One region of the Erwinia tasmaniensis Et1/99 genome, then DNA from elsewhere that is predicted to be linked to it. Evidence: predicted binding sites of a transcription regulator. Region 1 holds the regulator's gene; the other holds the start of a gene.
What was found. The regulator PurR, encoded in region 1, represses purine synthesis genes. The targets are predictions, from matches to a motif close to CANGCAAACGTTTGCNTG.

Region 1 (7,654 bases):
ATACCTTAAGCAGCCGTTTTCGCGGTTTTTATCCAGTGGTGATAGACGTCGAGACGGCGGGCTTCGATGCTAAAACCAATGCCTTACTGGAGATCGCGGCGGTAACGCTGAAAATGGATAACGATGGCTGGCTGGTAAAAGACGAAACGCTTCATTTCCACGTTGAGCCCTTCCCCGGTTCGATTCTCCTTCCCGAAGCTCTGGCCTTCAACGGAATTGACCCCGCTAATCCTCTACGCGGCGCGGTCAGTGAATATGAGTCTCTGCACGCCATTTTTAAACTGGTGCGTAAAGGGATTAAGGACAGCGGCTGCAACCGGGCTGTAATGGTGGCACACAACGCCACTTTCGATCTCAACTTTATGAACGCTGCCGCGGAACGCGCCAGTTTGAAACGCAACCCATTCCATCCTTTCGTCACCTTCGACACGGCGGCGCTTAGCGGACTGGTACTGGGTCAAACCGTGCTGGCAAAAGCCTGTCATGCGGCCGGCATGACTTTTGACAGTTCGCAGGCACATTCAGCGCTTTACGATACCCTGCAAACGGCCGATCTCTTCTGTGAACTGGTTAACCGCTGGAAACGACTGGGTGGATGGCCCCTGCCTTTAGCCGCAAAGAGCGACGCAGATTAGCCCAGGCACACCCATCCCACGCCGGTTAAAGAGGTTGTACTTTACTCCCGGCAAACGCTGGCAGGAATGGAGGACGTTTTAATTCGGCTGGACATCCGGTCAGCGTAATTTTGGAGTGGATGGGCATGAAGCTGCTTAGGGACTCATCGCAGCAGCTTCATTATCAGGCTCCGGAGGTGCGGGAATTTGGCGTCGTCATGCCAGTCAGCTTATTCACTGACTGGCTCTAAAGCTCACAATATTGAACAGATAACGCCTGATATCACTCTTATTCTGCGGTGTCGGCAGGATATTTCTCGGCAGTCTCTTTGATCAACTGCTGCAGTTCACCACGCTGATACATTTCAATAATGATATCGCAGCCACCTACCAGCTCACCATCTACCCACAGCTGTGGAAACGTTGGCCAGTTAGCATATTTTGGCATTTCTGCACGAATGTCAGGGTTTTGCAGAATATCCACATAAGCAAAACGTTCGCCACAGGCAGAGAGCGCCTGTACCGCCTGAGCGGAAAAGCCGCAGCTTGGCAGCTTTGGGGAACCTTTCATGTATAACAGAATTGGATTTTCTGCGATCTGGCGCTGAATTTTTTCAACAGTACTCATAAATGCCTTCCTCAATACGATACTTTGTGTATAGGCTGTAGCCAGCTATGATTGTAGCTATTCTGGCCTGACGATGATAATGACATTTTCATCTGTCACTGACCACACGCAGTCAGGCGATCGGGTCATGATAACAAAATAACATTATCTTATGGTGCGTACCGCATCAGTTAACGACTTAACGTCAGAACATGCTGGGTTAAGCAACTGATTGTGCTCAATATTGAATCATATACTCGTTCTGTATTATTGTAACAAAAAAGGCCTTACTCTTTGCTCTCCAGTTAGTTTAGAATCGTTACAACTTTCTGCCTGCGCGCAGAAACCACTACTTACGATCGCGTTGCTGACCGTTGCGACGCATAAACTGTTAATGGAAATGATGCGTTTATTCCTTACGCTTTTCTTGTTGGCCTTTGCTCAGCTATTTTTCAATATGGCGCACGCATCGCCCCACACACTCATCAATGCAAATCAGCATAAAGCCGATCGCAATAGCGCGCGAGAAGATGAACGACGCAAGCGACGCCCGGTTAAAGCCTCCCCGACAAAAAAAGCCAAAGAGCAGCCGGTTAAAAAAGCAAAACAGCCCACAAAAGCAGCACATCTCACTCCGGCGCAGGATCACAAACTCACGAAGAAAGCGGCGACTAAGCAGCCAGCGCTGAAAGGCAAGAAAGTTAACGCACGGATAAGTCGTACGGCTAGCAAAAAAAAAGCACCGAAAAAGCATTACGGCAGACAGCGCGCGGAAAGCAGTTTAGCTAAGGTTGGCAAAGTCGATCCCTCAGCCCCGTTGAAACTCAGTAATGCACACCGCATTCGTTATCAAAAAGCCCGTGAAACCGCAGTCAGTAAACTAATGGGGCAGCTCGGTAAGCCCTATCTGTGGGGCGGCAGCTCCCCTAAGACTGGGTTCGACTGCAGCGGGCTTGTCTGGTATGCCTACAAAGATTTAGTTAAATTTAAAATCCCACGCACCGCGAATGAAATGTATCACCTGCGCGATGCGGCTCCGATCAAACGTGACCGTCTTGAGAAAGGTGATTTAGTGTTTTTCCGCATCAACGGAAGAGGCTCAGCCGACCACGTGGGGGTTTATCTTGGTGAAAATAAATTTATCCAGTCGCCAAGGACAGGAAAAGACATTCAGGTCAGTGCGCTTAGCGACGATTACTGGCAGGAACATTATGTGGGTGCTCGTCGCGTTATGACACCGAAAACGATTCGTTAGCGGCTTTTTTCCACAGCGGGCCACAAGCAGACCCTCTGGCCCGTGACACGCCCCCCTTTCATGCTGCAGCTCCCCAAAGCCGTCGATCCGAACGCGGCTGACGATTTTCATCCTCGCGAGCGAATTGTGACGTTCCGATCCAGCAAAAATTCCTGTCCTTACGGGCAAAATTCTCGTTTTCTTTGCGCAGCCTTGATAGAATTCCCCTCTTAATTTGCGCAACAGCCGCTAAACCCGATGCGATCGGTTCCGTGCACCCTGTTGCGGGCAGATTTCTTCTCTTCCCGCCCCCTTTAGACAACCCCAATAATTCTGGCCCAACGGGAAGAGCCTGGGCTAAGGCAAACGTTTAACAAACCGGTTATCAGGGGGTTACTGATAACACCAGGAGTACGATTTACATGGCAACAATTAAGGATGTGGCAAAGCGCGCCGGTGTTTCCACCACCACCGTGTCTCACGTCATCAATAAAACACGCTTTGTCGCCGATGAGACCCGTGAAGCGGTGTGGGTTGCAATCAAAGAATTGCATTACTCCCCCAGCGCCGTAGCACGCAGCCTCAAGGTAAACCACACCAAAACGATTGGTCTGCTGGCAACATCAAGTGAAGCCCCCTATTTTGCTGAAATCATTGAGGCGGTAGAAAACAGCTGCTTTGCCAAAGGCTATACCCTGATCCTGGGTAACGCCCATAACAATATAGAAAAGCAGCAGGCTTACCTGTCAATGATGGCGCAAAAACGTGTTGATGGCCTGCTGGTCATGTGCTCTGAATACCCGGACGCGCTGATTTCAATGCTTGAAGATCACCGCAATATTCCTATGGTTGTTATGGACTGGGGCAAGTCGCGCGGTGATTTTACCGATACGGTATTGGATAATGCGTTTGAGGGCGGGTATCTTGCCGGGCGCTATTTGATTGAACGCGGACACCGGGATATTGCCGCCATCCCAGGCCAGCTGGAGCGCAACACCGGTGGCGGACGCCATGCGGGATTTTTGAAAGCTCTGACTGAAGCGGGCATCGTTCTGCGGGAAGAATGGCTGGTACAGGGAGATTTCGAACCTGAATCCGGCTACCGCGCGATGCAACAAATCCTGGCGCAGAAACAACGCCCGACCGCGGTTTTCTGCGGCGGAGATATTATGGCAATGGGCGCAATCTGCGCAGCCGATGAAATGGGCCTGCGGGTCCCCCAGGATATTTCGGTCATTGGCTATGATAACGTGCGCAACGCCCGTTATTTCACTCCGGCATTGACCACCGTACACCAACCGAAAGAGCGTCTTGGTGAAACCGCATTCAATATGTTACTTGACCGCATCACCAGCAAGCGCGAAGAGTCGCAAACCATTGAAGTGTACCCTACTTTGATTGAAAGACGCTCGGTGGCGGACGGCCCTTACCGCGACTACCGCCGCTGATCTTGTATCACTGTCGTATTGGATTGCTCACTCAACCATTCGGCGTTAAGGGTTTCAGTGCTACCAAGATATTCCAGCAGCCAGCTCAGCGCCGGTGAGGCGCTTTGCTCTGACCAGGTCAGGCAGCATGGGCTGTCCGGGAAGGGCGAACTCAGCGTCAGTTCACACAATATATTTTGCTGTAATAACGGCTGCGCAAAATGTCCCGGAACCATGCCAACACACAACCCCGCTCGCAGGCAGTCAAAGGCACTTTCCCAGTCAGGAACGACCAGCCGCCGTTGATTATCAAGCGTCCAGGTTGTGCGTTTGGGTAGCGCACGCGAGGTATCTTCCATGACCAGCGAAGGCCACTCGCGTACCGATCCTTCCGTCAGCAGCCCCGGCCGTCCGACTAACGGATGTTGTGCATTGACCACGCAGCGCCAGTTCAGGCTGCCCATATCCCGAAACGCAAAACGCCCCCCCACCGGGATCGCCTGGGTAGCGCCTATCGCCACATCCGCGCGACCGTCCGCCAGCGCATCCCAAACGCCGTTGAAGACTTCTGGCATGATATGCAGCTCCATATCTGGGAAATGGCGGTAAAAATCCACCACCAGCTGCCGGGTCCGCGATGGCCGGACCATACGATCAACGGCGATATTGAGCTGCCCCCGCCAGCCGTTTGCTACCTGTTGGCAACGGCGACGGGTGGCAAGCATTTTTTTGATAACAGATCTGGCCTCTTCGCTAAATACACGACCGGCATCGGTCAGCACCACGTCACGATGCCGCCTTTCAAATAAACTGACGGCCAGCCACTCCTCCAGCTGACGCACCGTATAGCTTACCGCAGAAGGAACGCGGTGCAGTTCAGCGGCAGCGGCGGTGAAACTTCCGGTTCGGGCCACGGCATCAATGACTTCGAGTGAATGTTCAGACCACATATCCAGCCTTCAAAAATTTTCATAACAGTCAACGAATATTAGCGTTTCACAGGCCGCCCCGCACGCGATTACACTGCGCCAGCAAAAAAAACCGTATGACAAGAGCAAATCTGTATGAATTCGAAAGGTTTTATGATTTACCTGGCGCTGCTGAGCATGCTGGGCTTTCTCGCCACCGATATGTACCTGCCAGCATTTGGCGTAATGCAGCGGGATCTTGACACCCAGGCCGGGGCTATCAGCGCCAGCCTAAGCATTTTCCTTGCCGGATTTGCCTGCGCCCAGCTGATATGGGGCCCCCTTTCGGACCGCATCGGCCGTAAGCCGGTACTGTTGATGGGACTGAGCCTGTTTGCTATAGGCTGTGCCGCCATGCTTTGGGTTGACTCCGCGACGTCACTGTTGGCATGGCGTTTTGTGCAGGCGGTAGGGGTATGTGCCGCAGCCGTAAGCTGGCAGGCGCTTGTCGTCGATCGCTACAGCGGTGCGCAGGCGAATCGCGTCTTTGCCACCATCATGCCGCTGGTCGCACTTTCACCAGCCCTGGCACCGCTGCTGGGTGCATGGCTGTTAAGCCATTTTTCATGGCAGGCCATATTCGTCGCGCTTTTACTCATCACTCTGCTGCTGCTGATACCGACTTTTCTGCTGCCATCACGCCCACGTGTGGGGAAAAGCGCATCCGCACCTGATATTCCCGCTCCGGGCTTTATTGCCCTGCTTAAATCGCCCATCTACTGCGGTAACGTGATGACCTATGCGGCCTGCTCTGCCAGCTTCTTTGCCTGGCTTACCGGTTCACCTTTTATTCTGGGCAACTTAGGACTGACGCCGGGCGATATTGGCCTGAGCTACGTTCCGCAAACCGCCGCTTTTCTTATCGGCGGTTTTGGCTGCCGCGCGTTGCTTAATCGATTTGCCGGGCGCAAGATCCTCCCGTGGCTGCTGGCGTTCTATAGCCTGAGTATTGTCGCGCTCTATCTCATTGCGCAATTTTCGCAACCCGCATTATGGACTCTGCTACTCCCGTTCTGTGGAATGGCAATGGCCAATGGGGCTATCTACCCTATCGTGGTGTCCAGCGCCCTTCTTCCGTTTCCTCAGGCAACCGGTAAAGCGGCTGCTCTGCAAAATATGTTGCAACTCGGACTGTGTTTTCTTGCCAGCATGGCCGTATCGACATGGATTGCTGCGGCGCTGCAAACCACGGTATTTGTGATGCTGATAACCATTTTGTTAGCAGCATTAGGCTACTTCGTTCAACGCAAGGCCGAAAAAAATCTCGTATTGCAAACGGAGATGCAGCACCAGTAAAGCACTTGCGCTCAACTAGTTAGCAAACTAACGATAAGCCATTGAACAATACCGCCCGCAGGCATATACTTTTCTTCGTCATGTAAAATAATAAGTTAATATTATTCTTCTGGCAGAGGTATATGCTGTGCAGGCGCTTTGCTATCGGCCTGGGTTCGGTTGCCAGGCACTTCTGACTGAACGCATTCATCTCAGCCCTTTTACGTTTCAATCAATCCTCTTTTTACGTTGTTATCAGGCCGTGGCTTTGCCGCGTGTTCTCTTACAGACCTTTAGAAATTGACTATTCTTTTCTCAGGTATCAATCACACAGGGTGATGGAGAAGCTATGAGTTCATCGTGTTTAGAAGAAGAAAACCTGAGCAATAACCAGTGGTACCGAATCGCTCAGGAAATATTACGTAAGGCTGATATTGAAATAAACGGAACCCGCCCCTGGGATATCCAGGTGACTAACCCCAATTTTTTTAAGCGAGTACTCCAGGAGGGGTCTTTGGGTTTGGGTGAAAGTTTTATGGACGGCTGGTGGGAGTGTGAGCGTTTAGATATTTTCTTTCAGCAGGTGCTCAACGCGCACCTTGAACAACAGCTTCCCCATCATTTCAAAGATACGCTGCGTATCGCCGCTTCACGTTTAACTAATTTGCAGTCTCGAAAACGCGCCTGGATAGTGGGTAAAGAGCATTATGACCTCGGTAACGACCTCTTTACCGATATGCTCGACCCCTACATGCAGTACTCCTGTGGTTACTGGAAAAACGCGGCAACACTCGAGCTTGCGCAGGAAGCCAAACTTGAGCTGATCTGCGCGAAACTCCAGCTGGAGCCCGGCATGACGCTGCTTGATATTGGCTGCGGCTGGGGAGGTCTGGCTGAATATGCGGCCCGTCATCATGGTGTCAGCGTGGTTGGCGTGACGATATCCGCCGAACAGCAGAAGCTGGCCCAACAGCGCTGCAAAGGGCTCAGCGTGACCATCCTTTTGCAGGACTATCGGGATCTTCAGCAGCAGTTCGACCGCATCGTATCCGTTGGCATGTTTGAACACGTCGGGCCAAAAAATTATGCCACTTATTTTGACGTGGTGGATCGTAATTTAAAGCCGGATGGGGTTTTTCTGCTGCACACCATTGGTGCCAGTAATACGAATGACCACGTCGATCCCTGGATTAACAAATATATCTTCCCCAACGGCTGTCTGCCGTCCGTTCGCCATATCGCTGAAGCCAGCGAACCACATTTTGTGATGGAGGATTGGCATAACTTTGGTGCTGATTATGACGTAACGCTGATGAGCTGGCACCAGCGATTTTTGGCTGCCTGGCCGCAGCTGGCCGAGAAATATGGCGTGCGTTTCAAGCGTATGTTTTCCTACTACCTGAATGCCTGCGCCGGCGCCTTTCGCGCCAGAGATATTCAACTCTGGCAAGTGGTCTTTACGCGCGGAACAGAAGGCGGGATCCGCGTAGCGCGTTAAGGATGCTTAAGCACAAGTGGGCGACCTTCAG
Region 2 (7,654 bases), 340 kb from region 1:
GGCGGTTTCCGCTTTAGCCAACACATATTTGGCGTTAAAGACGTTCAGACCTTTATTCTCCATCGCGCCCATATTAAAGAAGTCGACGGCGACGATCATAAAGATATCGAGGTCATATTCCAGCCCGAAGCGCTCCTCATCCCATTTCATGCTGTTCTTCAGCGAGGTCATCGCCCAGTCAGCGCGATCGAGGTTGCCGCGATCGACGAAGATTTCCAGCGCCACATCGCGCCCGGAGCGCGTGATAAAGCTGTCGCGCAGCACATCAAAATCACCCGCCACCACGGCGAACAGATAGCAGGGTTTCGGGAAAGGGTCGTGCCATTTTACCCAGTGACGACCGTCTTCGAGCTGGCCGCCGTCCACGCGGTTACCGTTAGAGAGCAGATAGGGATAAAAAGCCTGAGCGGCGATGATCGTGGTGGTGAAACGCGCCAGTACGTCCGGGCGGTCAAGATACCAGGTTATATGGCGAAAGCCTTCTGCTTCACATTGGGTACAAAGAGCCTCGCCAGACTTGTACAACCCTTCCAGCGCAGTATTTTTATCCGGATGGATATTATTGACAATTTTCAGAGTGAAGGTTTCCGGCAGCTGTTGCAGCACCAGACAGCCCTCCTCCAGGTGGTAATGCGGCCAGACGCCATCATCAACGTGCAGCGATACCAGCGTCAGGTCTTCACCATCAAGACGCAGCTCGGCACCGCTGGCACCCAGCCGTTTAATCTGGCTGACCGCCGTCACCTGAGTGGTGCCGGCATCGAGATTAAACGTCAGATCGATATCGGTAATCGTATAATCAGGCGCCCGGTAGTCATGGCGGTTTTTAGCTTGCGGCAGTTGCGTCATAAGTCCTTCTCACGTCAGTAATAAGTTCACCCGTAAAGTCTATTCCTGTTATCGCCAGGTTGCCACGTTCAATCGCGCGCAATCGCGCTCATTAATGAAAAATATGCGGCGTGCCCAGCAAACGCTCTGTTTCTACTCAAGAAGGCTGCTCTAATTGTGCTGCGTTCAGGTTCAATAAATACGTATTCAGGTTATACTGCTGCGACTTTACTTTATTTGAACCAGGGATAACGCTCTTCGCCAGAGGATGCTGAAACGCGCCATGACACGACACGCTGCCCCGATCTTGACCACGCTTCTTGATACCGATGCCTATAAACTTCACATGCAGCAGGCTGTCTTTCATCGTTATTACGATGTGACGGTTACGGCTGAATTCCGCTGCCGGGGTGAGGATATGCTCGGCATCTACGCGGACGAGCTAGTCCAACAGATCGCGAACATGGCCTCGCTGACGCTGACTGATAACGAGTTTGCTTATCTTTCCAGCCTGCCGTTTTTCAAAACCGATTACCTCAACTGGTTACGTACCTTCCGCTACAATCCTGAGCAGGTTACGGTGCAGAACCTTCAGGGAAAACTGGATATTCGCATCAGCGGCCCCTGGCGCGAAGTCATCCTGTGGGAAGTGCCGCTGCTGGCACTTATCAGCGAAGTGGTTCACCGCCACCGCTCGCCGCAGATCACCCCGGAGCAGGCCGTCAGCCGGTTGAAAAGTAAACTGGAGCAGTTTAAACGGCTAACCTGTGACCTTGATATGTCGCGTTTTCGGCTGATGGACTTCGGCACCCGCCGTCGTTTTTCACACGATGTGCAGCTTGCCGTTGTCAGCACACTGAAGCAGGATTTCCCCTGGCTGGTCGGTTCCAGTAATTACGATATCGCACGTCGGCTAAATATCGCGCCGGTGGGAACCCAGGCGCACGAGTGGTTTCAGGCACATCAACAAATCAGCCCAACCCTGGAAAATTGCCAGCGGGCTGCGCTTCAGGCGTGGCTGGATGAATACCCCGACCGGCTGGGGATCGCCCTTACCGACTGTATTACCACGGACGCTTTTCTGCGCGATTTTGGCAGTGAGTTTGCCCATGCCTACCAGGGGCTGCGCCATGATTCTGGCGATCCCTTTGAATGGGGTGAAAAGGCGATTGCCCACTACCAGCAGCTGAACATTGACCCACTGAGCAAAACCTTGGTGTTTTCTGACAATCTCGATCTGGATAAAGCCGTGGGGTTGTACCGCCACTTTGAGCAGCGCATCAACGTGATCTTTGGCATTGGGACTCGTCTCAGCTGCGACATACCGCAGGTTAAGCCGCTGAATATCGTGATTAAGCTGGTTGAGTGCAACGGCAAACCGGTCGCCAAACTCTCGGACAGCCCCGGCAAAACCATTTGCCACGACAAAGCCTTCGTGCGCGCACTGCGCAAGGCGTTCGATCTGCCACGGGTGAAAAAAGCCAGCTAGTCCCAACCCCAGGGGGGAGAGCACATCTCTCCCCCTGGCTTACCCTGCCGAAGAAATCTCCTCTTACGCCAGAATTTCTCTTGTTTCTCATCCACTGACAAGTAACATAGCGATACCCTAAATTTGGGGTATTCCATTTCTATTCAGATTAATAGTGAGAGACTGATATGAGCGTTGTGCCTGTAGCGGATGTACTGCACGGCCGGGTAACGGTAGACAGTGAAGTCACCGTACGCGGCTGGGTGCGTACCCGGAGAGATTCGAAAGCCGGTATTTCCTTTATCGCCGTTTATGACGGTTCCTGCTTTAATCCGGTCCAGGCTGTCGTCAATAATTCTCTGAATAATTATCAGGATGAAGTATTACGCCTGACCACCGGCTGCTCGGTTGTCATTACGGGGAAAGTGGTTGAGTCACCGGGCGAGGGTCAAAGCTTTGAAATTCAGGCGACTCACGTCGAGGTGATCGGCTGGGTTGACGACCCGGATACCTATCCAATGGCGGCCAAACGCCACAGCATTGAATATCTGCGTGAAGTTGCGCACCTGCGCCCACGCACGAATCTGATTGGCGCGGTAGCACGCGTTCGCCATACTCTGGCACAGGCGCTGCATCGCTTCTTTGACGAACAGGGTTTCTTCTGGGTCTCTACCCCGCTGATTACCGCTTCTGACACTGAAGGTGCTGGCGAAATGTTCCGCGTTTCCACGCTGGATATGGAAAATCTGCCGCGTACGCCGGAAGGCAAAGTCAATTACGATGAGGACTTCTTCGGCAAAGAGGCGTTCCTGACCGTATCAGGCCAGCTGAATGGCGAAACCTACGCCAGCGCCATCTCGAAAATCTATACCTTTGGCCCGACCTTCCGCGCTGAAAACTCGCACACCAGCCGGCATCTGGCCGAATTCTGGATGCTGGAGCCGGAAATTGCGTTCGCCGACCTGGAAGATAACGCGGCACTGGCAGAAGCCATGCTGAAGTACGTTTTCAAAGCGGTCCTTACCGAACGCGCTGATGATATGGCTTTCTTCGCCGAGCGCGTAGACAAAGATGCGGTTTCGCGCCTGGAACGTTTTGTGACAACCGATTTCGCACAGGTTGATTACACCGAAGCTGTCGAGATCCTGCTCGCCTCCGGCCAGAAGTTTGAGAACCCGGTTTCATGGGGCATCGATCTCTCCTCTGAACACGAGCGCTACCTGGCGGAAAAACACTTTAAAGCTCCGGTAGTGGTTAAAAACTACCCGAAAGATATCAAGGCATTTTACATGCGCCTGAACGACGACGGCAAAACCGTGGCCGCTATGGACGTGCTGGCACCGGGCATTGGCGAGATCATCGGCGGCTCACAGCGTGAAGAACGTCTTGAGGTGTTAGATGCTCGTCTGGCAGAGATGGGGCTGAATAAAGAAGATTACTGGTGGTATCGCGATCTACGCCGTTACGGTACCGTACCCCATTCAGGATTTGGCCTCGGTTTCGAGCGATTAATCGCTTATGTCACCGGCGTACAAAATGTAAGAGATGTTATCGCCTTCCCACGCACCCCACGCAGCGCGACATTCTGATTTCTGCATTAAATATAAGAAATTCATATATATATTAAGGCCAGCCTCGCTGGCCTTTTTTTATTTTTGTAAAGTTAGATATGACTCACAAAGTTCCGTGATTATTACATTTTGAAATACATTTTTTCTAATTGTTACCAGAATAGGAGATTAGTAGCATTTTCGGGCTAGATTAACCGGGCTACGAATGGAAAGATGCCTTCAGACACAGGAAGACACCAAACTCTCTTCATGGTTCTGTAAAGAATTGTTGTCGGCAGTGGCAGGTGTCCAAATAACTCCAATGAGGGTAATAAAAAATGATGAAGCGCAACATTCTTGCAGTAGTGATCCCAGCTCTGTTGGCAGCAGGTGCGGCTAACGCTGCAGAAATCTATAACAAAGATGGCAACAAACTGGACCTGTACGGTAAAGTTGATGCGCGTCACCAGTTCTCTAAAAACACCGGCGAAGATGGCGATGAGTCTTACGTTCGTTTCGGCTTCAAAGGTCAAACCCAGATCACCGATCAGCTGACCGGTTACGGCCAGTGGGAATATAACGTGCAGGCAGACGTATCTGAAGCAGAAGGCACTTCAGGTTCTAAAACCCGCGTTGGCTTCGCCGGTCTGAAATTTGCTGATTACGGCGCATTCGATTATGGCCGTAACTACGGCGTGGGCTATGACCCACTGGCATGGACCGATATCCTGCCGGTATTCGGTGGTGACTCTGGCTACTCAGATAATGGCATGGTCGGTCGTTCCAACGGTCTGGCCACCTACCGTAACAGCAACTTCTTCGGTCTGGTTGATGGTCTCGACTTCGCTCTGCAATATCAGGGTAAAAACGAAGAGAGCGAAAACGGTCGTCAAATCAAGAAAGCAAATGGCGACGGCTGGGGCACCTCCGTTACCTATACCACCCCGGTTGGCGTAGCGGTATCTGCTGCTTACACCAAATCCGACCGTACCAACGGTCAGCGTGATGCCTACTTCGCAAACGGCAGCAAAACGGCTGAAACCTGGTCCACCGCGGTTAAATATGACGCCAACAACGTTTACCTGGCGGCGATGTACGGTGAAACCCGTAACAATACCTATATCGACGGCACCTTTGGTGATACAAAACTCAACGGCGCTGTAAACAAAGAGCAGAAATTCGAAGCGGTAGCGCAATACCAGTTCGACTTCGGCCTGCGTCCGTCTCTTGGCTACGTGCAGTCAGTAGGTAAGAAAATCGAGAACGTCGGTAAACAAGATCTGTACAAATACATCGACGTGGCTACCTACTACTACTTCAACAAAAACATGTCCACCTACGTTGATTATAAAATCAACCTGCTGGACGCAAACGACTTCACTCGTGCAACCGGCACGTCTACCGACAACACCGTTGGTGTTGGCCTGGTATACCAGTTCTAATAGCCGTCGTGCCGCAGTAAACCTGCGGCATCATGTGCATGATCCAACGGGGCTTCGGCCCCGTTTTTTATTGGCTTACCGTTTAAGATTTCGGCTAACGCCCTCCGATAATATTTTCATTTCCCGCGTTCAGACCTGACGTTTTTTTGACGCAAACGGTTGGTAATTTCTCCATTATGGCGGTAACCTGAGGCCACACTTCGCTTTAGATTAAGCTAACGGACTCCAATTATGTTTGAACGTATTGCAGCTGCACCCGCCGACCCTATTCTTGGCTTAGCCGATCTCTTCCGCACGGATGAACGTTTGGACAAGATCAACCTCGGTATCGGCGTGTATAAGGATGAAACCGGCAAAACGCCGGTACTGTCCAGCGTGAAAAAGGCTGAACAGTATCTGCTGGAAAACGAAACAACCAAAAATTACCTCAGTATTGACGGCATTGCCGATTTTGCTCGCTGCACGCAAGAACTGCTGTTTGGTACCGATAGCAAACTCATCGAAAGCCGGCGTGCACGTACGGCCCAAACGCCTGGCGGCACTGGCGCACTGCGTGTTGCAGCCGACTTTATCGCCACGCAGACCGGCGCAAAACGTGTCTGGGTTAGCAATCCAAGCTGGCCGAATCATCAGAACGTGTTTGCCGCCGCCGGTCTGGAAGTTCGTGAATACGCTTATTACGATGCAGCCAGCCACAAACTGGATTTCAACGGAATGCTGGACAGCCTGAATGCTGCCGAGGCCGGTGATATCGTTCTGTTCCACGGCTGCTGCCATAATCCGACTGGCATCGATCCGACGGCTGAACAGTGGGCGCAGCTGGCCGAGCTGTCGCTGGCTAAGGGATGGCTGCCGCTGTTTGACTTTGCCTATCAGGGTTTTGCTCGTGGTCTTGAGCAAGATGCTGAAGGTCTGCGTATCTTCGCAGCCAGCCATAAAGAACTGATCGTTTGCAGCTCATACTCGAAAAACTTTGGGCTATATAACGAGCGCGTCGGCGCATGCACCCTGGTTGCCAGCGATGCTGCCGTGGCCGATACGGCCTTCAGTCAGGTAAAAGCGACCATCCGTGCGAATTATTCCAATCCTCCCGCACATGGCGCTGCCGTGGTGGGGACTATCCTGAGCAACAGCGCTTTACGTACGGAGTGGGAGCAGGAGCTGACCAGCATGCGTGAGCGTATTCAGAGCATGCGCCAGCTTTTTGTGAGAACGCTGAAAGAGAAAGGGGCACAGGGTGATTTTAACTTTATCATTGCTCAAAACGGCATGTTTTCATTCAGCGGCCTGACGAAAGATCAGGTGATCCGCCTGCGCAACGAGTTTGGCGTCTATGCGGTAAACTCCGGGCGCGTTAACGTAGCAGGCATGACCGAAGATAATATGGCTCCGCTGTGTGAGGCAATTGTCGCTGTCCTGTAGCTGATTAACGGCAAGAACCGGCGTAACGCAGATATCCCCGGCGTCACCCCGAACGAGAACAGGCCTGCATATGCAGGCCTGTTCTCGTTTCGGCAGCCATTATTGCAGAAAAGGATTGCTGATACGTTCGCGCCCGAGCGTTGACATAGGCCCATGGCCGGGAATAAACGCGACGTCATCGCCGAGCGGCAGCAGCTTGCTGTGAATAGATGCTATCAGGTCGTCATGACTGCCTTGGGGGAAGTCTGAGCGCCCGACTCCACCGTTGAAAATCACATCGCCGGAGACCAGCAGACGACCTTCGCGGTCGAAAAACACAATATGCCCGGGCGTATGTCCGGAGCACAAAAGCACTTCCAGCTCGGTGTGACCCACATGCACACTTTCCCCCTCTTCCAGCCAACGGTTCGGGGTCAGCGGCGCACACTCGTCAAAACCAAACATCTGGCTTTGCTGCGGTAAACCGTCCAGCCAGAATTTATCCGCCTTGTGCGGGCCGATAATCGATACGTCATAATGCTCAGCCAGCTCGGCCGCAGCCCCAACATGGTCAAGATGACCGTGTGTCAGCAGGATTTGTTTGAGCGTTACGCCCAATGCAGCAATTTCAGTTTTGATTTTTTGCGCATCGCCGCCGGGGTCAACCAGTGCCGCATCACCCGTTTCAGGGCACCAGATCACTGAGCAATTCTGTGCGAATGCCGTGACCGGTATGATATGAAATTCCATAATACTCCGTTACCGGCCGCCACAGGACAGCCGGAATTTCAGCTTACCAGTGCCTGACCGGCCCGGTATCAATGTGCACAAAATTACTTTTTGGGTAGTAGCCAACACCACCGGAGCGCAGCGCAAGCGCGGCTTTACGGATGTTGCTCAACGTAATTCCTTCAATATGGAAGTCCATCGCCTGGCCCAAGGTGTGATAACTGTGTTTAGCCACG

Region 2: the regulator PurR is predicted to act here: its motif matches at 5,437-5,454, upstream of ETA_RS11740 (amino acid aminotransferase).

The regions. Positions count from the first base shown of each region.
Region 1 covers NC_010694.1:2,046,741-2,054,394, forward strand. The annotation lists gene rnt (ribonuclease T) at 1-635, shown strand, start outside; gene ETA_RS10135 (Grx4 family monothiol glutaredoxin) at 904-1,242, opposite strand; gene ETA_RS10140 (C40 family peptidase) at 1,625-2,476, shown strand; gene purR (HTH-type transcriptional repressor PurR) at 2,878-3,903, shown strand; gene punR (DNA-binding transcriptional activator PunR) at 3,891-4,832, opposite strand; gene punC (purine nucleoside transporter PunC) at 4,947-6,146, shown strand; gene cfa (cyclopropane fatty acyl phospholipid synthase) at 6,475-7,623, shown strand.
Region 2 covers NC_010694.1:2,386,851-2,394,504, forward strand. The annotation lists gene pepN (aminopeptidase N) at 1-849, opposite strand, end outside; gene pncB (nicotinate phosphoribosyltransferase) at 1,112-2,317, shown strand; gene asnS (asparagine--tRNA ligase) at 2,485-3,885, shown strand; gene ompC (porin OmpC) at 4,185-5,288, shown strand; gene ETA_RS11740 (amino acid aminotransferase) at 5,520-6,710, shown strand; gene ETA_RS11745 (MBL fold metallo-hydrolase) at 6,810-7,439, opposite strand; gene ETA_RS11750 (YcbK family protein) at 7,483-7,654, opposite strand, start outside.